Regions from separate parts of the Psychrobacillus sp. NPDC096389 genome, predicted to be linked through region 1. Evidence: predicted binding sites of a transcription regulator. Region 1 holds the regulator's gene; each other region holds the start of a gene.
What was found. Region 1 encodes CtsR, which represses protease genes until heat stress. Its sites were predicted from a motif close to ATGGTCAATAAAGGTCAAACA; they were not measured.
Positions count from the first base shown of each region.

Region 2: ACIQ38_RS03875 (ATP-dependent Clp protease ATP-binding subunit) is a predicted target of CtsR. The motif match lies at 4,325-4,345, and genes of this name have one in related genera.
Region 3: clpP (ATP-dependent Clp endopeptidase proteolytic subunit ClpP) is a predicted target of CtsR. The motif match lies at 2,574-2,594, and genes of this name have one in related genera.

Region 1 is NZ_JBIWFB010000007.1:154,501-162,504, reverse strand. It holds gene ACIQ38_RS16970 (ATP-dependent Clp protease ATP-binding subunit) at 1-281, opposite strand, end outside; gene mcsB (protein-arginine kinase McsB) at 271-1,371, opposite strand; gene ACIQ38_RS16960 (UvrB/UvrC motif-containing protein) at 1,361-1,906, opposite strand; gene ACIQ38_RS16955 (CtsR family transcriptional regulator) at 1,928-2,395, opposite strand; gene rsgA (ribosome small subunit-dependent GTPase A) at 3,319-4,377, opposite strand; gene ACIQ38_RS16945 (ABC transporter ATP-binding protein) at 4,621-5,583, opposite strand; gene ACIQ38_RS16940 (C40 family peptidase) at 5,595-6,518, opposite strand; gene ACIQ38_RS16935 (mandelate racemase/muconate lactonizing enzyme family protein) at 6,530-7,612, opposite strand; gene ACIQ38_RS16930 (S66 peptidase family protein) at 7,628-8,004, opposite strand, start outside.
Region 2 is NZ_JBIWFB010000001.1:825,470-833,473, reverse strand. It holds gene fabF (beta-ketoacyl-ACP synthase II) at 1-717, opposite strand, end outside; gene ACIQ38_RS03885 (beta-ketoacyl-ACP synthase III) at 746-1,681, opposite strand; gene ACIQ38_RS03880 (YjzD family protein) at 1,848-2,036, shown strand; gene ACIQ38_RS03875 (ATP-dependent Clp protease ATP-binding subunit) at 2,174-4,300, opposite strand; gene ACIQ38_RS03870 (Crp/Fnr family transcriptional regulator) at 4,450-5,151, shown strand; gene ACIQ38_RS03865 (metal-sulfur cluster assembly factor) at 5,406-5,714, opposite strand; gene ACIQ38_RS03860 (prolyl oligopeptidase family serine peptidase) at 5,772-6,530, opposite strand; gene ACIQ38_RS03855 (Cof-type HAD-IIB family hydrolase) at 6,668-7,498, shown strand; gene ACIQ38_RS03850 (DegV family protein) at 7,502-8,004, shown strand, end outside.
Region 3 is NZ_JBIWFB010000003.1:205,179-213,182, reverse strand. It holds gene ACIQ38_RS10360 (gluconeogenesis factor YvcK family protein) at 1-243, shown strand, start outside; gene whiA (DNA-binding protein WhiA) at 300-1,241, shown strand; gene ACIQ38_RS10350 (HPr family phosphocarrier protein) at 1,261-1,518, shown strand; gene clpP (ATP-dependent Clp endopeptidase proteolytic subunit ClpP) at 1,897-2,493, opposite strand; tRNA gene ACIQ38_RS10340 (tRNA-Arg) at 2,657-2,728, shown strand; gene ACIQ38_RS10335 (AI-2E family transporter) at 2,935-3,966, shown strand; gene ACIQ38_RS10330 (LemA family protein) at 4,099-4,677, shown strand; gene ACIQ38_RS10325 (TPM domain-containing protein) at 4,677-5,501, shown strand; gene ACIQ38_RS10320 (hypothetical protein) at 5,544-6,692, opposite strand; gene ACIQ38_RS10315 (RNA polymerase sigma factor) at 6,667-7,191, opposite strand; gene ACIQ38_RS10310 (glutaredoxin family protein) at 7,330-7,563, shown strand; gene ACIQ38_RS10305 (sugar-binding transcriptional regulator) at 7,871-8,004, shown strand, end outside.

The DNA of each region.
Region 1 (8,004 bases):
TCTACAGAAAGCTCGATCACTTTTTTCGCACGTGGTGTATAATTGACGATTGGCCCAACATCTTCTGCACCAGTTCCTACCAACTCTTCAATTCCCACTTCAATAACTTTTGTATCTACTTCAATTGCTTCTAGAGCTTTTGCAGCTATACCACTACCTTCTCGGATTAAGCCAAGCAATATATGTTCAGTGCCTATAGATTCGTGCTTTAAGCGAATTGCTTCTTCTTGCGCTAATTGTAAAACTTTTTGTGATCTTTGTGTGAATCGATTAAACATCATACGAGTTCTCTCCTTTTGTTTTTATATTTTCTCCCTTTTGCAACCTTTCCCTTAGTAACTTCGCACGAAACAAGTCGCGCTCCGAAGTATTTAAAGTAGTGCCAGCATATTGCTGTAAAAATCCTGGTTGCATAAAGACCATACATTCATTCAAAATAGTCATACTTATATCTTCTATGAGTCCCATATCTATCCCTAAACGAACATCGGATAGACATTTTGCTGCCTCTTCCGTCGTCATGATACGTGCATATGACAATGTCCCTAAAGAACGATATAACCGATCCTCTAGTGTATTGGCCGAATGCTTTAAGAGTGCATCCCTTGCTTCTCTTTCTTTTTGAATAATTTGTTCGGTTATGCTTTGAAGATCGGCAATTATGTCTTCCTCTGATTTACCAAGCGTTGTTTGATTGGATACTTGGTATACATTCCCGAGCGCTTCACTACCTTCCCCGTAAATCCCTCTTACAACCATTCCTAACCTAGAAATAATAGTGATGATTCGAGTCATTTGTTTCGTTATCGTTAAAGCTGGCAAATGCATCATGACAGAAGCACGTAGCCCAGTCCCCGTATTAGTAGGACAGCTTGTTAAATAACCGAATTGTTCATCAAACGCGTAAGATAATTCTTTTTCTAACACGCGATCAATCGCATCTGCCTGACTATAAGCTTCTTGAATTTGAAGACCTGGAAATAAGCACTGAACACGGATATGGTCTTCTTCATTGACCATTACACTAACAGCTTCATCATCAGATATTAGAGCAGAACCAGTCTCCGGAGAATTTGCTAGTTTAGGACTGATTAAATGCTTTTCTACAAGCACTTGGCGACTCAATTCGGACAGATCCTTTATTTGAATAGAAGAAAAGTTCATCTGTAAATCTTCATCGGCGTCTAATAATGTAGCCGAAACGGATTGGTCAATTTTATGCGCTTCGTCCTCTGTAAATGCAAGCGGGAATCGGTATCCATTTAAGTTTCTAGCTAGTCGAATTCTTGTACTCATGACAATATCGGAATGTTCCCCATCTCCTGCCATCCAACTGGAAATTGAATTATCTAAAAACCGTTCAATCGACATGCGTTTCTTCACCTCCAGCGACAAGCTTATCCTCTAGCTCTCTTGCCTCATCTCTTAGCAATGCTGCTTCTTCAAATTTTTCTGTTTCAATTGCTTCTTTCATCTGCAATCGTATTGCTTCAATACGTTTTTTCAAAGCTAATTTTTCACCAAATGCACCAGGTGCTTTCCCTACATGTTCCACGTTTCCGTTATGTAGACGTTTAAACACAGTAGGCAGCTGATGACGAAAACTATTGTAACAAGCGGCACAGCCAAATTTACCTTCATCTAGAAATCGTTGAATAGACCAACCACACGATTCGCATTCTAACGGAGGTTTCTTTTGTACTTGTTGCATTGGTTTCTGTTCTGTTTGATTGAACCAATTCGATAATAGGTGGTGAAGAGATAATGGATCTTGTTTATATTCTACATAAAACGGGTGAAGACTATTTGCACAGACCTCACAATAATGTCTTTCAAAGTGCTCTCCATTATGCACTTGCGTAACCGTTACTTTTGCTGGTCTTTGCTTACAATTTTCACAAATCACTTTTCAACACCCCGTTCGTTTTCACTTTTTTTCGTATTTTAATGTCAGTAACATTGCGCATAGGATACGTGCTCGCAAGTCGTCTCTTGCCGGTAGTGGAATAGCAAGTGTTGTACGATTAAGGGCAGCTAAAATGAGTTTTGCTTCTCGATTAGAAATAACTTCTTCATCAATTAATCGAAACACGATATCTTCTGTTACCGATTCAGATGCGCCATTTTCTAGACTTTGTATTATATGCTCAATCAAATCAGCTTTCGTATGCGCCCGCACACGGAGGATTCGAATATATCCACCGCCACCGCGTTTACTTTCCACTAAGTATCCACGATCTTGGGTAAATCGAGTATTGATCACATAATTTATCTGTGATGGGACACACTGAAATTTTTCAGCAATTTCACTTCTTTTTATTTCAATTTGTCCCCTACTCTCTTCTTCGATAATTGACTTCAAATAACCTTCAATAATGTCAGATATATTTTTCACCTTCTCACCTCTTCTCGCAAACTGACTTTGACTAACTTTGACTATATTATAACGAGAAAATTATGGATGTGCAATTGATACGATTCTCCCTACAGTGTTCCCGAAATTTCAAATAAAAAAACATGAATAGGCTTTATATGTATGTTATTTTTGAGCTTCGGAAGAAGTTGTATAGTATAGAGATAAAGCGTCGTAGCGACCGCTGTGATTTTCGCTGCAGGACGGACGCTTTCCGGGGGGGGGAGTGATGAGCCTTCATCGCCGCGCCTACGCGCGTACGTTGTGAAGTCTCATCTTACTCACTTGATCCCTTCGGAGTCGCCGACCTGCAGAGAAAATCAACGGAAAATACTAACTAATCGTAGTGGAAAATTCACAATAAATGATGTCACGCGACAACCACTATCTAGCAGATGTGCCTAGGCAAGCTTAGCAGGCTTTACTACATATTATTCCTAGAAAATTGTCGAAAACATCGACGTCTCACTCCAAGTTAACTTACTGTTTCAAGAATTAGTTGCTCTCATCAGCGATTTAGTTGCTCTCGTCCTAAGTTTAGTTGCTTTCGGAGTAGATTTAGTTGCTTTCAATGACTAGTTGGTTGCTCTAAACCATTTACTGGATACACTCCATGAAAAGATAATTGTTTTAATCGAGACGATACTAAATAAGTAGGTAACTTGTATTGATCTTCGCTGCAGACGTCGACTCCAGCCGGATGCGTGAGCAAATGAGCCATTCCAACGTACGCGCAAGCGGCGGGAATGGCTCATCGCTCACCCGGCGGAAAGCGTACGGCTGCAGCGAAAATCACAGTGGTCACTAAGACACATTATCTATAAACCGCGCCAAATCATCTACTTTATTATTCCCTAAAAGATAAAAAAACTACTAATCACATGAATTAGTAGTTTTTTATCGCATTATTTACTTTTCTTTTTGTAATTACTTCTTTGCGTTTTCGTAATTTGTTTCCATTTATCACGTTCTACTTTTCGAGCGGCGACATCATTTTTTCGTTCGATATGTGCAAGTTCTCTCATTAGTTTTACATAGCTTTTATATCGATCTTCTTTAAGCGCACCAGTATATATAGCTTCTTGTATCGCACATCCTGGTTCTTTCACATGTTTACAGTCTCGGAAGCGGCACCCTTCGGCAAGTTCTTCAATATCTTTAAAGCTTGCACTTACTCCCTCACTTGTATCCCAAAGTTGAAATTCTCGCATCCCTGGAGTATCGATTAGTAACCCGCCATCCGGTAGTAATGTAAGCTCTCTATGTGTCGTTGTATGTCGACCTTTGCTGTCGTCTTCTCGAATATCGTTAACAGCCATTACTTCTTCACCAGACAGTGCATTGATCAAGGAAGACTTCCCTACCCCTGAAGATCCTAAAAGTGCACCTGTTTTACCTGTAGACAAAAGATTCGCTAAATTATCGATCCCTTCTCCTGTTACACTGCTGACCGCAAATACATCTACGCCAAAAGCAACCGATTCTACTTCACTTACATAATACGCTAAGTCATCACATGCATCTTTCTTAGTTAGAACCACTACTGGCGTTGCCCCAGAATCCCATGCTGCTAATAAATATCTCTCTAATCTACGCACATTAAAATCGTCATTGAGAGACATCACAAGAAAGACATAATCGACATTTACAGCGACTAACTGAATTTCAATTGTTAAGCCAGCCACTTTTCGCGAGAACTGAGAACTACGAGGGAGCACTTCATGGATAATTCCTTTTTCTTCTCCCGGCATTTGTTCTAATACAACCCAATCTCCAACCGCTGGAAATGCTTCACGACCATGCTCAAATTTAAACTTTCCAGAAAGAGAACATAGCCATTCTCCTTCATTTGTTATAACGCGATATAAATGTTTATGCTCTAAAAGAACGCGACCTACGATTCCACTACCTTGCTTTTTTTCTTCCCATTTATCATTCCAACCATATTGTTCGATTAAATTCAATTTACTTCCTCCTAATTTTAGACAATAAAAAACCATGATTGCACAAATCAGCAAACATGGTTTCCCCGGTCATTAGAAAAGAAGTATATACAAAGAACAGCATAAAAAACTATGCATTCTTAGATATATTGAGAGTGGGACATCATGAACTTACTGATTTGTGTATTTAAAATTAAGTTTGCCATAATGCCTCACTCCTTTTTCTTTAAGTTGTTTTCAGAATACAATAAATTCCGAGACTTGTCAATTATATAAATGGCAAGCAACAAAATGTCCTGTTTCTTGTTCTTTCCAAACTGGTTTTTTCTCTGCACAAATAGACATCGCATGCGCGCATCGTGTTCTAAAAACACAACCAGATGGAGGATTAATTGGACTTGGCAGCTCTCCGTGCAACAAAATACGTTCACGAGATTCCTCGATATCTGGGTCTGGGATAGGAATAGCCGATAATAATGCTTGTGTATACGGATGCAATGGGTCATCATACAATTGGTTACTTGTTGTTAGTTCCACCATATGCCCTAAATACATGACCCCAATCCGATCGGAAATATATTTTACCATGGATAAATCATGCGCAATAAATAAATACGTTAACCCTTTTTCTTTTTGCAATCGTTGCAGTAACTTCACAACTTGTGCTTGAACGGAAACGTCTAAAGCAGAGATTGGTTCATCTGCAATGATGAATTCAGGATCTAATGCCAATGCACGTGCAATCCCTATACGTTGTCTTTGTCCACCAGAAAATTCATGCGGATAGCGGTTAGCGTGATCTCTATTCAGACCCACATCTTCTAGCAACTCATATACTCTACTTTTTAATGCTTCTTTCGTTTTATATAAATTATGTACTTCCATGGGTTCCGCAATAATCTCTAGTACGGTTGATCTTGGGTTTAGTGAAGCATACGGATCTTGAAAGATCATTTGCATCTTTTTGAGGTATTGTTTTCGTTCTTTATCGTTCATTTCATGGACATTTTTATTTTCAAACAGAACATTACCTTCTGTTTTATTGTACAATCCTAAAATCGTTCGACCTGCTGTAGACTTTCCACAACCTGACTCTCCGACAAGGCCAAACGTTTCCCCTTTTACAATGTCAAAACTAATGCCATCTACCGCTTTTAACGTCTCACCGCGCCCGAGTTCAAAATGTCTTTTTAAATCTTGTACGGATAAAAGAACTTTTTCTGCCATGTAAATCCCCCCTAAACGGCAAATCTTCTCACTGCACAAATTTCCTTTTCTAGCTTTGATCCTTCTAAGGTCAAAATTTCCACTGTTTTTCCTGTAGACGGTGAATGCAATAATTGACCGTTTCCATAATAAAATCCGACATGACGAACCGGTCCAGTACCCTCATCGTTCGCAAAAAACAACAAGTCCCCTTTTTTCCAAGCCGATGGATCACTTAGCGAAATTTCTTCTCCACTACCCGCTTGATCTCCTGCATCACGAGGGATTAAATATCCGCACGCTTTCAGCATATTGTACGTAAATCCGGAGCAATCATAGCCATACGGAGACATCCCACCCCATAAATAAAGCAAATCTAAGTACTGCTCACCGAGGGTTACTGCATCTTCCGCAGTACGTTTTGGATATTGTTCCATAGACGTTGCAAATTCAGCATGCTCTTTCAAAAGTCTCGCTTCCCCCTGAGGTGTTTGAACAGTAAATGCAGATTTATCCTCTGCAATAATAGGTAGGATAGTGTTAAATGGAATGACTAGTAAAGGATTTCCTTCTTTATCCCATAATTGGACTTTCACCGAGCTGACACGTGCAAAGCCGATGGAATCAACATATGTCGATTTTTGTAACTGCTTAACTGGAACCCATCCCGGATATCCTCGAGTATCTTTTTTAGAAGGTTGCCACATAGCAATGATTTTCGCCCATTCCCCTTCTATCTTTTCTACAAGCACAGGCTCCCCGTAAAGGAGTTGTGTTTGTATACGGTTTTCATCACAAAGTGCGAGTCGCTCTTTATATGTCAATGCCTCCAGCCACTCTGCCAATAAAACCGGGTTCGTTGTCCCAGGGCTATCCAATTCCCTTGCGGACGCTGGATCCGTCCAAACTGTGGCTACTTTTACAGAACAAACCCACTCTTGCGCTTCTGTTTCCATCCAAATCCCCCCTAAATGATTTCTAAATTTGAAATAGCAAGACCATATCCTTTTGAGAACGTCATCTTACTTCTTTCATAGATAACTCCACCAGAAACGAGATCTTTCGCAAGCATCAGTGGTGCATCAAAATCGAAGTACTGAATATTTGGCTGACTAGCAGCGAAATGGGCAGCGGCTGTAATTCCTATTTTCGTTTCAATCATACTTCCTACCATACATGCAACTCCATTAGCTTCTGCCAGTGCATTAATCTTAATCGCATGATAGATACCCCCAGATTTCATCAACTTAATATTGATCAAATCTGCTGCCCTCATTTCCAAAACCCTTCTTGCATCATAAACCGAAAATACACTTTCATCTGCCATGATTGGCGTATCTGTATGGTCCGTAACATACTTCAGTCCTTCTAAGTCGTGCGCCGGAACAGGCTGCTCGACAAATTCGATTTCAAGTCCCGCTTCCTCCATTGTACGAATCGCTCGCACAGCTTCTTTTGCATTCCAACCTTGGTTTGCATCCAGCCGCAGCTTTGGGTCATGTCCTATCCGTTTGCGAATAGCATGGATTCTTTCAATATCTTCCTTCACGTCCCCTATACCGACTTTCACTTTTAGCATAGTAAATCCGTCTTTTATATACTTTTCGGCATCATCCGCCATTTCCTGCGGATCATTTACACTAACAGTAAAATCAGTTTCAAATGTATCTCTAAACCCACCGAGAAATTGAAACAAAGGAAGATTAGCTTTTCTGGCAAGTAAATCATAAAGCGCCATATCAATTGCAGCCTTCGCACTTGTATTTCTGACGAGTGAAGTATTTAGTTTTTGAAAGATGCGGTCACTTTCTAAAAGATTTAACCCTACAAGTTGAGGTGCAATAATGTCATTAATTGCGTACCGAATACTAGCCATGGACTCTCCCGTAATCACATGAGTCGGAGGAGCTTCCCCGTACCCTATCATACCTTCGCTACTTGTAATCTTCACATAGACAGAATAAGCGGTAGTGACTGTCCGTAATGCAGTTTTGAACGGTTTAGTAAGTGGTATAGCTACGTCGAACGTTTCAATCGATTGGATAATCAATCAGTTGCCCCTCCTTTACTCAACTCCTGGTAAAACTATTAATGATAAGTTATTTGCATCTAACTCCGCATCTGCCCCAAGTGGAACGGCAAAGTGCGGTTCACAATGCCCGATCTTGAATCCCTTGACAGCCGGCTTTCCTAGATGCCCTAAATAATGATCTAACACTTCGTCTAATGATAGAGAAACTTTACGCTTTTTTGGTTTTGCATCATTAAAATCACCAATCACAAATCCTGCTGCCGCCTCCAATATCCCTGCCTGTCTTAGCTGATTAAGCATGCCGTCCACTCGATATGGTTCTTCCCCTATGTCTTCGATTAATAATATTTTCCCTCTTGCATCGACTTGGTATTTGGTACCAATCCCACTAGCAAGAAGCGATAAATTCC
Region 2 (8,004 bases), on a different contig from region 1:
AATAATAATTCCTGCGCCTTCACCTATGACAAATCCATCACGATTTGCATCAAATGGTCTAGATGCTGTATGAGGATCTGTATTCAATGATAGTGCAGTGCTAGAGCAGAATCCTGCTACAGACATGTGGGTGATCGGTGATTCCGCTCCCCCTGTAATCATCACATCTGCATCTCCACGTTCAATTACTTTAAATGCATCCCCAATGGAGTTTGTGCCAGATGCACATGCAGTCACCGAACATGAATTGATTGCTTTTGCTCCGAAATGAATAGATACTTGACCAGCAGCCATATCTGGAATCATCATTGGTACAAAAAATGGACTAACACGACGTGCGCCTTTTTCTAAAAATGTACGGAACTGATTTTCATATGTTTCCATTCCACCAATACCAGAACCGATCCATACACCTGTTCGAAGACCTACCTCTTCCGTAATTGTCAAATTAGCATCTTCCACAGCCATAATAGAAGCTGCAAGTGCATAATGCGTGAAGCGGTCCATTTTACGCGCTTCTTTTCTCTCAATATATTTCTCTATATCAAAGTCTTTTACTTCCGCTGCAACTTTTGCTGCGAATTGACTTGCATCAAGTCTTGTCAACATACCTACGCCTGACTTACCTTCTTTAATACTAGACCAAGTTGTCTCTATATCATTGCCAAGTGGTGTAACAGCACCTATTCCTGTTACTACAACTCTTCGTTTCGTCATGCATATTCATCCTTTCGTAATTCAATGTTTATCTTCCCCATTTTAAGGTAATGGCACCCCAAGTTAAGCCACCGCCAAAGCCAACCATAACAAGGATATCATCGTCTTTTACTTTGCCGTTGTCTACTTCTTCTTTTAAAGAAAGTGGAATGGACGCCGATGAAGTGTTCCCATACTTATGAATGGTTTTAGACATTTTTTCTGTTGGTAATCCTAATCTTTCTCTAGAAGCGTCCATAATACGAATATTCGCTTGATGCGGGATTAACATATCTATATCTTCTTTGGAAAGTCCTGCTTTTTCAATTACGTTGACAGCAGATTCACCCATTTGTCTCACAGCAAATTTGAATACTTCTCGACCGTTCATCGCTAAATGAGCACCATCTTGGTATAAATGTTTGCCGCCACTTCCATCTGCACCTAGTTCAAATGATAAAATTCCACGACCTTCTGAAACTTTACTTACTACCGCAGCTCCTGCTCCATCACCGAATAATACTGCAGTATTACGGTCTTCCCAATCTGTGATTTTCGAAAGCTTTTCTACACCTACGACAAGTACATGTGAATAAGTATCCGATTCCACAAATTGCTTTGCAGTAACTAATCCGTACATAAATCCAGCACAAGCCGCTGAAACATCCATTGCCGCAGCATTGGTTGCACCTAAACGATCTTGTAACATGGAGGAAACACTTGGAAACGGTGTATCCGGTGTTACCGTTGCTACAAGGATAAGTCCTATTTGTTCAGGTGAAATTCCTGCATCTTTAATCGCTTCTTTAGCAGCTTCAAACGCTAAATCAGATGTATCTTGGTCATCCCCTGCTATTCTTCTTTCTTCTATGCCAGTTCTCGTACGTATCCATTCGTCTGATGTATCTACCATTTTTTCAAGGTCTTCATTTGTCAATACTTTTTCAGGTGAGTATGTTCCTAACCCAATAATTCCTGCATTCATGAAAGTTCCCCTTTTCTTATAATCTATTATTAGTACCTGGTAATAATAATAACGAATTTATGTACAATTTTCAACAACAGAGTTTCCTTCTTTAAATATTCTTTTGCAAAGCCTTTTGTTATGGTATGATACAATTAGTAAAAATTAGTTCCTGAGGTGAAATTATATGAAATACATTATGACATTAGTATGGTCGGTTATTTTAGTTTCCATGTTAAATTATGTAGTAAGTTCTGTACAAGCAGTTCCTTTTGTATTTGAAAACGGGCTAATTATGTCTGTACCTGTTGCTATTATGATTTTTATCATTGCTGCAATCATTCCTAACGATCCACTTCCAAAAGAACAACACTAAAAAACAGCTCCCGGTATTGGGAGCTGTTTTATTTTTAAAAATTACCGCGTGCTAGGAGGTATCTTGCGACTCTCGACACCTATCTTGCAATTCGTGATGAGTATCTTGTGATTTACATATCCTATTTTGCGATTTTCCTACTTAATAAGTAATTCCCCATCTTCTATCGTAGCAACTACGGTTCCACCTGGAAGTACGGTTCCGCCGATCAACAGCTTGGCCACCGCTGTTTCTAGATGGCGTTGGATAAATCGTTTCAATGGTCTTGCACCAAATGCAGCGTCTGTACCTTCTTCTACAATCCACTTAATAACCGAATCTTCCACTTGTAGCTTAATTTCTTGCTCAAGCAAACGATTTTCTAACTGTTTTACATATTTCTCTGCAATTTTTTCAAAATGATGTGTAGTCAGGGAATGGAACATTATAATATCATCCATCCGATTTAGTAACTCGGGTTTGAAATGCTCTCTTAAGGAAGCCATTACCAATGCCTCTTCCTCTTCACCTACGATTCCTGTTGTATTAGCTAAATATTGTGAGCCAATATTGGAAGTTAAAATAACAATCGTATTAGTAAAGTTTACGATTCGCCCTTGACTATCCGTAATTCGGCCATCATCCATCAATTGCAATAAAATATTCGCAACATCTGGATGTGCTTTCTCCATCTCGTCCAGTAGAACAACCGAGTATGGATTTCTACGCACTGCTTCGGTTAATTGACCGCCTTCTTCGTAGCCAATATAGCCAGGAGGAGCACCAACTAGTCGAGAAACACTATGTTTTTCCATATACTCCGACATATCAATGCGGATAAAATGTTCTTCTGAGTCAAATAAATTGGCCGCTAGCGATTTCGCAAGTTCCGTTTTTCCAACACCAGTTGGACCTAAAAATAAGAAGGAACCAATTGGTTTATGCGGATCTTTGATGCCGGCTCTTGCACGCCAAACAGCTTCAGTAACTAATTGCACCGCTTTATCCTGACCAACCACTCTTTCTCCAAGCGTTACATTTAAACGGAGCAGCTTTTCACGTTCCCCTTCTACAAGCTTCGTCACTGGAATTCCTGTCCATCTGGAAACAATTGAAGCAATTTCTTCTGCTGTTACTTCTTCTCGTAATAATCTATTGCTTGAGTCTTCATTCACTTGTTCCTCATAAGCATGCAATTCTTTTTCTAATGTTGGAATTTTACCGTGGCGCAGTTCTGCGGCTTTATTTAAATCGTATTTATTCTCCGCTTCTTCCAGCTCTCTACGATAACGGTCTAATTCTTCGCGTTTTTGTTGAATTACTTGAATGGTTTCTTTTTCTTCTGTCCATTTAGTTCGCATTTCGCTAGAAGACTGTTCTAGTTCTTTTAAGTCTTCACGTAATATTTCTAGGCGTTTTTGACTTGCAGCGTCCTTTTCCTTCATAAGTGCTTGTTCTTCAATTTGCAATTGCATCATTTTTCTCGTTACTTCATCTAATTCTTGTGGCATCGAATCAATTTCTGTTCGAATCATTGCGCACGCTTCGTCTACAAGGTCAATAGCTTTATCTGGCAAAAAGCGTTCCGTAATATATCGATTCGATAGTTCTGCCGCTGCTACAATTGCACGGTCATGGATGCGCACTCCATGATGCAATTCAAAACGTTCTTTTAATCCGCGTAAAATAGAAACTGTATCTTCTACAGAAGGTTCGCGAACTAAAACTTGTTGGAATCGTCTTTCGAGCGCTGGGTCTTTTTCAATATACATACGGTATTCATCTAATGTCGTTGCTCCGATACAATGCAGTTCTCCACGAGCAAGCATCGGCTTTAACATATTGCCTGCATCCATTGCACCATCCGTTTTACCCGCCCCTACAATCGTATGAATTTCGTCGATAAATAAAATAATTTGTCCTTCGCTATCTTTTACTTGCTTCAAGACAGCTTGCAAACGCTCTTCAAATTCCCCGCGGTATTTTGCCCCTGCTATAAGGGAACTCATATCAAGCTCATAAATTTCTTTTTCTTTTAAACCTTCTGGTACGTCTTTTCGAACAATTCGCTGTGCTAATCCTTCTACTATTGCTGTTTTACCTACACCTGGTTCACCGATCAACACTGGATTATTTTTTGTTTTTCTAGATAAAATTCGTATAACGTCTCTGATTTCTTGGTCTCGCCCAATAACCGGATCCATTTTTCCTTCTTTAACTGCGGTAACTAGGTTACGTCCGTACGTTTCTAAAGGTGTTTTTTCATCTTGTTGTTTCATTTGCATAACCAAACATCTCCTTTTTGAAATTGTTTGACCTTCTTTGACTAACGTAATTATAATATTATTACGTAGAATTTGTAAAGAAAACTGATTTTCTAGGGTGGATATATGTACAAATATGGTATTATGTCGATATAGAAGGAAAGGTTGTGATATTTTTGAGCGAGGATACTTCTTCTTTATTTGGGATTTATACATTATTTGAACAATACGGTTCCATTCTGAAGGTTGGAAAAAATAAGCCAGTTTTTGAGGAGGGTGAACGTTCAGAGGATGTCTACCTTATCCAGTCAGGTTCGGTTCGTATTAGTAAAGATACAGAAAGTGGGCAAGTTTTAACGATTCGAATTGCTGGCCCTAATACGTTTATTGGCGAAACTTCTGTCTTTTGCGAAGTGAATTATCATTCCGTTTCAGCACATACAAATGATGTAGTTCATGTCATCGCATTACCTCAAAATCAACTGGAAAAACACCTGTCCTCTTCTCCACAGTTAATGATGGAATGGATGAAAATTATTCAAACACATAATTTGAAAAATGAAACCCGCTTCCGTGATTTATTATTACATGGAAAAAAAGGGGCACTCTATTCAACATTAATACGTTTGACGAATACGTACGGCATTAAGCAAGCAGATGGTAGTATAATAATCGATTATTCTTTGACCAATCAAGAATTGGCGAACTTTTGTGCGACGAGTCGGGAAGTAGTCAATCGAATGCTGAATGATTTGAAAAAAAACGGAATCATTTCTTTTGATAAAGGAATTATTACAGTCCATGATTTGCAATTCTTACGTAGGGAAATAGAATGTGACAATTGTCCATTGCATATTTGTCGCATCGATTAATAAATGCATTCTTCATAGTTTTGCATATGAAGTTTGCTTTTTTTTAGGGAAGGATTGCTCCCACCGCCATTTAATTGCCCATTGACGCTTGTTTTCCCCAAATATGTTCTTTTCAAACTAACTTACTTGTACAATAGGTTGCTTCCATCACAATTGGTTGCTCTTCGCCATTTACTTCCAAAGTCAAAGTAATTATAACAACATAAAAAAAGCGCAAGGTAATCTATAAGAGGATTGCCTTGCGCTTTTTCTACTTATCTAATACCAAGAGCGATTTTTGCGTATCTTGACATATTTTCTTTTGACCATGGTGGATTGAAGACGATGTTTACTTCTGTTTCTGTTACTTCTGGTAATTCGCCAAGTGCAGTTTTCACTTGATCTACAATCATTGGTCCCATTGGGCAACCGATGGAAGTTAGCGTCATTGTTACGTTTGCCGTACCTTCCTCTGTTAAATCTACATCATATACTAAACCTAAATTAACAATATCAATGCCTAACTCAGGGTCAATAACATTTTCGAGTGCAGCCATCATGCTGTCTTTCATATCTTGATCCATTTAAAATCCTCCTTTATCGCTTTCATTCATCATAACAATCATAACAAACAAGCTTACTTATGCCAAACTGTTTGCAAGCCATTTCGTTGCGGCTAACATTCCTTTGCGCGATACGGCATGTCCTGCTGATTTTTCTTTGATGAATTCGATGGATTGATTTTCATATTCTTCTTCAATTGTTTGGATAAACCCGGCGGTAGGTGCAAAAGGTACAACCTGATCCTTTTCGCCGTGCCAGAAAAACAGCGGCTTGTCTTTTAGTTTTTCCATTTGGTTTGTAGCGTCGAACTTAGCTAAAGTGTTGAGCATATTTCTTCTTTCTTCCGCATCTAATGGTATTTGAAAGCCTTTTTGTTCGATTTGTTGCATTTGTGCTTTTGCCAGCTCCACAAACCCGGGAGTTCCCATTAAAATAACTGCAGCATCTATCCAAGAATAAGCGGTTAAGCAACCAAGGGTGGTGATACCCCCCATGGAAGTACCTGCAATGCCGATTTTTTGATTTGTTAGATAGCCGCGGTTTACTAGTTCTTCTTTTAAAATGCCTACTTCTTCTATTGAAGTTAATACCGTTTCCCAAAAACGTAAACTGATCTCGACTTGGTCTAATTGTTCATCTCGTTCCCCGTGTAAATGGGCATCCGGTAAAATGACACGACATCCTTCGTGTACTAGTTGATAAGCATAATGGAGATTATGTTCTTTTGCACTTTCAAAACCGTGTAGAAAAAGAACGATTGGTGCATTATTTTGTATTTCCTCATGATAAATATGTAATAATGGAATGTTTCTCCATGTTTCTTGTTGGACAATCATTTACTTTCCCCACCTTTTTGATTATATTATTATTCTAACAAAGCATTTTAAAATTTACAAAAAGCTTAATCTATACATTTTGACCTTCTTCTGTGAACACGATACACTTTATATAAGAATAGAAGGGAGTTTTTCAATTGCAACGTCATTTAATCGTACTAGATTTAGATGGAACTTTATTGACAGACGAAAAGGTAATTTCAAACAAGACGAAAAATACACTTCTTCAAGCGAAAGAAGAAGGGCATGAAGTCATGATAGCAACTGGAAGACCATATCGATCGAGTGAAATGTATTATAAAGAGCTCGGTTTAACTACTCCAATTGTCAATTTCAATGGAGCATTTGTACATCACCCTATGAATACTTCCTGGCAAACTGTACATACCCCAATCGAATTGAAAGTTGTAAAAGAAGTGGTGGAAGCTGTCGAGGAATACTCTATAAAAAATATGCTTGCTGAAGTGCTCGATGATGTCTATCTTCATTATCATGATGAACAAATGATGTCTGCATTTGCATTAGGGAATCCAAGCATTACGACTGGTGATTTACGTACGATCTTACAAAAAGATCCTACAAGTTTACTTATCCATGCAGAAGAAGATTCGGTTGATTTAGTGCGCAAGCATTTACGAGATGTACATGCAGAAGTAATCGACCATCGCAGATGGGGTGCACCATGGGACGTAATAGAAATTGTTCGCCATGGTTTGAACAAAGCAGTTGGTCTCTCTCATGTTTCCTCTTATTTAAACATACCGAAAGAACGAATCATAGCATTTGGGGATGAAGACAATGATTTGGAAATGATTGAGTATGCGGGAGTTGGGGTTGCAATGGGGAATGCGATTAAACCATTACAAAACATCGCAAATGAAATCACGAAAACGAACAATGAAGACGGTATTGCCGATTTCTTGATAGAGCGATTAAAGTTAAAACAAAGTAGCGTTTTAGGGGGATAAAAGATGAAATTATTTGCAGATAGTGCCAGTGATTTACCTAAATCATTTTATGAATCACATCAAGTAGAACTATTTCCACTGCGAGTCCATATCGGGGAACAAGAATACGATGATGTTATTGGAATTGATTCCAAACAAGTGTATGAAGAGATCCGGAAAGGAGCCCACCCTAAAACTTCGCAAGCTTCACCAGAAAACTTTTTACGTGTGTTTGAGGAATTAGCGAAGTCGGAAGAAGTAGGTTTGTATATCGCCTTCTCTTCTGCACTTTCTGGAACATATAGTACGGCAGTTATGATGCGTGAACAGGTAATGGAAACGTATCCCGATTTAAAGCTAACGATTATTGATTCCAAATGTGCATCTCTAGGTTATGGACTGCTAGTAAAAGAGGCAGCCCGTTATAAAGAACAAGGATGGGATTTACAGACGATCGAAGAAAAAATCAGATTTCAAGCCGAGCATATGGAGCACCTCTTCACAGTGGAAGATTTAGATTATTTAGC
Region 3 (8,004 bases), on a different contig from region 1:
AACGCCTTAATTGATCATGTAGGTGAAAATTTCTTAGATACAATTCTCATTAGCAATGAAGAAATCCCTGAAAATGTGCAGTATTTATACAAGCAGGAAAAAGCATCGCCTGTCAAAATAGATATAGAAAAATTAGAAACATTAAACTTAGAAGTCGTGAAAAAAGATATTTCCATCGTACATGGTGGCGCAGTGCGTCATGATGCGATGAAAGTAGCGAAATGGCTTAAAGAATATGCATAATGATTACATACATAATGAATCATTGTAATCATTAGCAAGGAAGGGGGAAACGGATTATGTCGTTTGCTTCTGAAACGAAAAAAGAAATGACGCAAGAAGAGTCCAAACCATGTTGTGCCAAAGCCGAATTATCGGCACTTATTCGAATGAACGGCTCGCTTTCATTTAGCAATAAGTCACTTAGTTTAGATGTGCAAACTGAAAATGCGGCAATCGCGAGAAGATTGTACACATTGATCAAATCATTCTATCCGTATCAAGTAGAATTGCTCGTTCGTAAAAAAATGAGATTGAAAAAAAATAATATATATATTTGTCGTATCCGTGAAGGGTCAAAAGAGTTGCTAGAAGATTTACAAATACTGAAAGATCATTTTCAATTTGAATATTCTATCTCAAAAGAACTAGTGAAAAAGAATTGCTGTAAACGTGCTTATTTAAGAGGTGCTTTTTTAGCAGGAGGTTCTGTAAATAATCCGGAAACGTCTTCTTATCATTTAGAAATTTATTCATTATACAAAACACATAGTGATGCACTAGTAGAATTGATGAATGGATTTGAGTTAAATGCAAAAACAATTGAGCGGAAAAAAGGCTTTGTTGCCTATTTAAAGGAAGCAGAAAAGATTTCTGATTTTCTAAGTATCGCCGGTGCTCATAGTGCATTATTAAAATTCGAAGACGTCCGGATTATCCGAGATATGCGAAATAGCGTAAATCGTTTAGTTAACTGTGAAACGGCTAATCTAAATAAGACGATTAGTGCAGCTATTCGTCAAGTTGAGAATATACGATATATAGAAAGTTCAATTGGTCTAGACCAATTACCGGAGAAACTACGGGAAATCGCACGTTTACGTGTAGAATATCAAGATGTCACGTTAAAAGAGTTAGGTGAAATGGTTTCTACTGGAAATGTTAGCAAATCTGGTATTAATCATCGGTTACGAAAAATAGATGAAATCGCAGATGCACTTCGTAGAGGCGAAACAATTTAGTGAAATGGAGCGTATTTTAATGACAGAGAAACAAGTCGAAGTGAAATTACCCGCAGGATTACAAGCAAGACAAGCAGCATTGTTCGTGCAAGAGGCAAACCGCTATATCGCGGATGTATACTTAGAAAAAGATGAGAAAAAAGTAAACGCTAAAAGTATTATGGGCATCATGAGCTTAGCAATAAGTAAAGGCATTACTGTCAACCTAAGTGCAGAAGGTTCCGACGAAGAAGAAGCAGTAGAAACATTAGCAAAATTCATTTCCAATGAAGAATAAAAAGAAAGGGCTATCCCATTTGGTCAACTTGGACTTAGGGATGGCTCTTTTTATTACTTAGATGCCAGTAAATGGCTTAGGGCAACCAATCGGTCAGTAAAAGCAACTAATTCATAAAACAGCTCTTTACTTGGAATGAGACGAGGATGACAGCAACTCGTTTTTGTAAACGTTGCGCAAATGGCCAAGAATGTTGCGCGTTTGAAGGGAAACGTTGCGCATATACAGTTCAATGTTGCGCGTTTATAAATTGACGTCAGTCTCCAGGTAAAAGAGCTGATACTTTGCCGCATACACGACGCTTAATGTCTCGACTAAAATATTTCCCACACAAAAATACCCAAGGAAAATAAGGCATCCTTGGGTACGATTTTTTTATTATGATTTTTTCATTTCGCTGCGTTCGATAATGTGGTCGATTAAACCATATTCTTTTGCACGTTCAGCAGTCATGAAGTTATCGCGATCAGTATCTCTAGCAATTACTTCAATTGGTTGACCAGTACGTTCCGAAATAATCGTATTCAATTTATCGCGTAAGAATAAAATGCGTTTAGCAGCAATTTCGATTTCCGTTGCTTGCCCTTGAGCTCCACCAAGTGGTTGGTGAATCATTACTTCTGCGTTCGGAAGTGCATAACGTTTTCCTTTTGTTCCAGCTGTAAGTAGGAATGCTCCCATAGAAGCTGCCATACCGATACAAATTGTTTGTACATCTGGTTTGATGAACTGCATTGTATCGTAAATTGCCATACCTGCTGTGATGCTTCCACCCGGGCTGTTGATGTAGATAGAAATATCTTTGTCTGGGTCTTCAGCTTCTAAAAATAGAAGTTGGGCAACGATTGAGTTCGCAACATTGTCATCAATGCCACTTCCAAGCATAATAATACGGTCTTTTAATAATCGTGAGTAAATATCATATGCGCGTTCCCCACGATTTGTTTGTTCGATTACTGTAGGAATTAAATTCATCCTGTTTGCCTCCTTCAAAGGTGGTGTTGTAAGTTGATTACTGAAAAGTATATCTCAGTTGTAACTTTATCATACACATTATGGTCAAGGAAGGTCAAATATTAAGCATTGAAAAGTTAGGTTGAATTATTTACAAATCATTTGTATAATAGATTAGTCGCTTGCCCTCGTAGTTTAATGGATATGACACAAGATTCCGGTTCTTGGGATGGGGGTTCGATTCCCTCCGAGGGCGTTATAAAGTAATTCAGTATTAAACTGGAATTATAGGGGAAAACACGCTAAAACGCTATTGTAACGTTTCGGCGTGTTTTTTTGATGTCTAAATGAATCGAGCAGAACTTTTCGCTTGTTATCTCCATAATATAAAGTGATAATAAAAGAAAAAGGCATTATCTTGGCATTTGAATTCGAAAAAGTGAATAGGGAGTTTTGCGGTATATGGACGTTGTAACGGAATTTTTTCAAAGAAAAGGAGTAAAAAGAGTTTTAATTTTTGCTTTAATTGTTTTCATACTCTATTGCATGAGGAGTATGATCAACTTAATCTTATTGACCTTTATTTTCACATTTTTGATGGATCGTCTTATAGAATTTGTAGTCAGATACATACGATTAAACCGGAAAACCCTTGTTATCATTATGTATGCACTTATTGTCGGGCTATTGACCTTAGGTATCGTGAAATACTTGCCTATCATCACCGTGCAAATCAGTCAACTTGCTAAGCAAATTACTGCTTTTTATACAGAGCCACAGGAAAATGTGTTAATTGGTTATATAGAAATGATTATTTCTAAAAATCAGCTTGCTGCTTATTTAGAAAACGGTTTTTCTTTCTTACTAAAATATTTTACGGGTATTAGTAAAATAAGTGTTCAAGTTATTATCGCTTTAATTTTGAGTCTGTTTTTCTTGTTAGAAAAACCTAGGTTAAAAGAGTTTACAAGCAAGTTTAAACATAGCAAGATTGCCCCTTTTTATTTTGAGGTTGAATATTTTGCATCTAAGTTTACTCGCACTTTTGGTAAAGTAATTGAAGCCCAATTTATAATTGCTATAGTCAATACTATTTTGACTGTTATTGCATTAAGTATTTTAGGATTCCCACAAATATTCGGGTTGGCAATTTTGATATTCTTTTTAGGCCTTATTCCAGTAGCTGGGGTAATTATATCGCTTATTCCGCTAGCTTTAATTGCTTTTACAATCGGAGGGTTGCTGAAAGTATTTTATGTCCTGCTAGCAATAATGATTATTCATGCGATCGAAGCATATATTTTGAATCCAAAGCTGATGTCTTCCAAAACAGATTTACCCGTTTTTTATACCTTTATCGTGCTCATATTTTCGGAAAGCTTTTTTGGTGTATGGGGATTAATCGTCGGAATTCCGATTTTCGTTTTCTTGCTCGATGTACTGGAAGTAACGAATAAAGAAACGATAAGTCACCCACCTGATCGAAAAAAATAGATTGAAAAACACCCTTTTCTAATTGGAAAGGGTGTTTTTGAAACCAATTATTCTTTTTCACGTATACATAGTATGTTTTATATTTTCAATTTTAAGGTACATTAACAATATACTTAGTTAGAGGTGAATAGGATGAAAAAAGTTTTAGGACCGTTAGTAATAATCATTGTGATTATAGCGATTTTTGCAGCAATATTAATACCGAGTTATAACGGTTTTGTGAATGGCGAAGAAGACGTGAATAGTGCTTATGCCCAAGTGGAAAATCAGTTGCAACGTCGTTTAGATTTAATTCCAAACTTAGTGAATACAGTAAAAGGTTTCGCATCGCATGAAAAAGAAGTACTTAGTAACATCGCGGATGCGCGTTCCAACTTAGCGGGTGCGAATACGCCGGAAGAACAAGCAGCAGCAAATGATCAATTATCCGGCGCTTTAAGCAGATTATTAGTAGTTGTAGAAAATTATCCAGAATTAAAAGCGGATGCGAACTTCAAACAATTAATGGATGAGCTTGCTGGGACGGAAAATCGTTTATCAGTAGCAAGACAAGACTATAATGCAGTAGTTGCTGGTTACAACAAAAAAGTAAAACGTATGCCTGGAAGTATTGTTGCTTCTATTTTTGGTTTTGATGAAAAAGAATATTTCAAAGCGGACGCAGCTGCACAGGATGCCCCAGTAGTGGACTTTGAAGGAGATGGGGAGTAATGAGTAAAGTTGCGCGTTTGCTTATAGCTGCGCTACTTATATTTGTTTCCATCCCAATAGTAGCTATGGCTGCTTCAGATATACCAAAGCAGATACCTGGAGAATCATATGTGCAAGATTATGAAGGCTTTTTATCTGAGTCGACTAAGCAACAAGTAGAACAATTAGGCAAACAATTGGATGACGCAACAGGCGCACAAATTGTTGTAATGATTATCAACTCTTTAAATGGACAGAATGTTAATCAGTTTAGCGTGGATGTCATACGAGAGTGGGGAATTGGTGATCCAAAAAAGAATAATGGTGTGTTGCTTGTAATTGAAACAGATCCTACAAAGCAAGGTCAACGCGACGTATATATTACAGTAGGTCAAGGTCTTGAAGGTGCTTTGCCTGATGGAAAAATTGGGCGAATAATTGATGAATATACGTTGCCTTTTTTAGAACAGGGTTCTGTCGATGACGCGGTTCTTTCCACATATCAAGTGCTATACAATGAAGTTGCAACAGAATACGGCTGGGACGGAGAACTAGTAGAACCGAAAGATCCTAATGCATCAGATGGCGGCTTCTCGTTTTCTACGATCATTATCATCATCGTTGTTATTTATCTCATTTACACGATGATGTCTGGTGGTCGTGGTGGCGGCGGTGGGAGACCAGGATCTGGTGGAGGACGCCCGAGAACGAGAATGTATGGACCAGGAAGTTTCGGAGGTGGCTTTGGCGGCTTCGGAGGCGGAAGCGGAAGAAGTTCGGGCGGTGGTTTCGGAGGATTTGGCGGAGGTAGCTCCGGAGGCGGTGGAGCAGGACGCAAGTGGTAATCCATTAATGAAAAAAGCCCTTTCGAGGGCTTTTTTCTGTTATTAATTGTCCGCAAATTCATCAAGCATCAGCTTGAGCTCCTCATATAAGAAAACATGCGGTTCTGTAGTGATGTCACCAGCAATTCCAAGGTTAGAATCGGGAGCGAACACCAAAATTCCATCTTCGTATAATGTAATAGTATACAAAGTCGTTTCTTGATCCACATCGTTTGTTAGGTATATCTGATAATTTTCAATCTGAGGGAGCAGTTCAGCCCTTTCATTGGTCTCTTGCTCAGTTGTTTCTTTAATGGGAAGAAGGTTAATTTTGTTCATGATGGCTTTAATTTGTTTTGTATTGGATGTACATCCCGACTCAAATTCTACTTTACCTTGTTGATCGGCCATGCGCCCATTGAAGCAAAGTGTGTCGAAAGAAACGTCAATCGATGGTGTTCTTACATCCCCGACATATGCTTTAAAACTAGCTATTTTCTCTCGAAGCCCTATGTCTTCACCATCTTTAATCATATTATACCTTCCTATTTTTCCGGGTTCTGTTGTAGAAAAGATAAATTCTTCTCGTATTGTATGATAAATTTTCTGTCCTTGGCTGTTTGTTAAGGATACCTCTATTATAGATCGATAAATATTCGGATAATCTTTCTCCTGTTTAATGTCCACGTTTTCTAAATGCATTTCTAAATCTGTATCCTCTAAATAATGATTATACTTGAACACCAAAACGGAAGAAATCACATGTTTCAACTCATCCTCCGTAAAGTATTCACCGAAAGCAGTATAATAATAATCTATATAATCTTTGTATTCCTTTGATTGCAGCAGTTGATCATACTCTTCTTGGCTCTTTGTATCTGTGTTACTTTGGAGGTTGAACCAATCATTTTTTAAACGTATGAGCTCCTTGTCTGGTCCGTTGTATTCCCTCTCTAATACTGCTCTAATAACTTCTGCATTAGAAAGTGGTTTAGCTGATTTCTCTGACTCCAAAGGATTAGCAAAAGTAAAGAATAGAAAAGAGGCAATTGCAATGATTGCTAATGAAATAAAAGCAGGAAATATAGGACGTTTTCTCTTTTTTACCATTCTATCCTTTAAGGCTATCCAAGTGTTATTCTTTGCTTTTTCGGAGCGCTGGACGTCTTTCATTTCTTCAAAAAGCTCATCGAATTCGTTTGATGGTTCCATTTGTATGGCCTCCTTCCTGATGAAATTCCTTTTTGAGTGCTACAAGTGCTCTTGTCATTTTCATCTTTACTTTTGCTTCCGTCCAGCCGAGTATATAGGCTGTTTCTTTGATGGAACATTCCTGTATTTTGCGCAGGAGCAACACTTCCTGGTAGTCTTTTTTTAATTTACTTAAGGCGTCATACATTTTAGCGAGCTGTTCTTTTTGTTCAAATCGGCTCTCTGGTGACATTGCGTTTATTTCTAAATCATGTTCTTTATCAAAAGTGAAAAATTGAATAACTCTTTTCCTTCGAAAATAGTCATAGGTTACATTACGTGCTATTTTTAATAGCCAAGTGGCAGTAGAGGCCTGTTTATTAAAAGAATCTAGACCTTTATATGCTTTATAAAAAGTTTCTTGTGTAAGATCTTCGGCACATTCTTTATGACGGACAAGTAAGTATATATAGTTGTAAATTCTATCGCTATGCTCTTTGTAAAGCTCTTCCATTCCCATCTTTTGACCTCCCCTTATGGCTATAGACGAAGCATCGAATAAAAAGTATCACTTTAATTGTAACCTTTATAAGGAATAAGAAATTTAAAAGGACTATAATAAAAATGAATCAATAATTTTTTGGAAGGATGGTATGTAATGGAAGTTTATTTCTATACAAGACCCGGCTGTCATTTATGTGATGATGCTAGACTTATGTTGAAACTTGTCCAAGAAGATGTTTCATTTGAAATAAAGGAAGTAAATATTGAAGAAGATGAGGTACTTCATGAAAAATATATGTTGATGATTCCAGTCATTGAGTTGGAAGGGAAAATTATTCAATTTGGTCAAATAGATTACCCAACAATTCTGGATGCATTACTTAGATGATGCTCCAGAATTTTTTGAAGTTTTTGGGAATCGCAAGATAGATAGCCAGAATCGCAAAATACGACCTACGAATCGCAAGATCCCCGCTCAGAATCGCAAAATAGCAGTCCGAAATCGCAAGATCCAAGCCCAAAATCGCAAAATCCACACCTTTATTCACAAAAAAGACAAAAAGTAATACACTTCAGTTGCGGAATTGCATATTCTATTATATGATGATTTATAGAAATTCACTTTTTTTTTAACTAAGTGGGACATTTTTTGACTAAGTGGGACAAAAACGTCATAACCAATGAGGAAGTGAAATATGGAATCATTGCTCACTGCTCAGCTAAAGCTAATACCGGAAATGAGTGAGTTGTTACAAAAGAGGTATCGAATACTTCAAACAATTCAGCTGACGAAAGGGATTGGCAGGCGAGTTTTAGGGGAACAATTAGG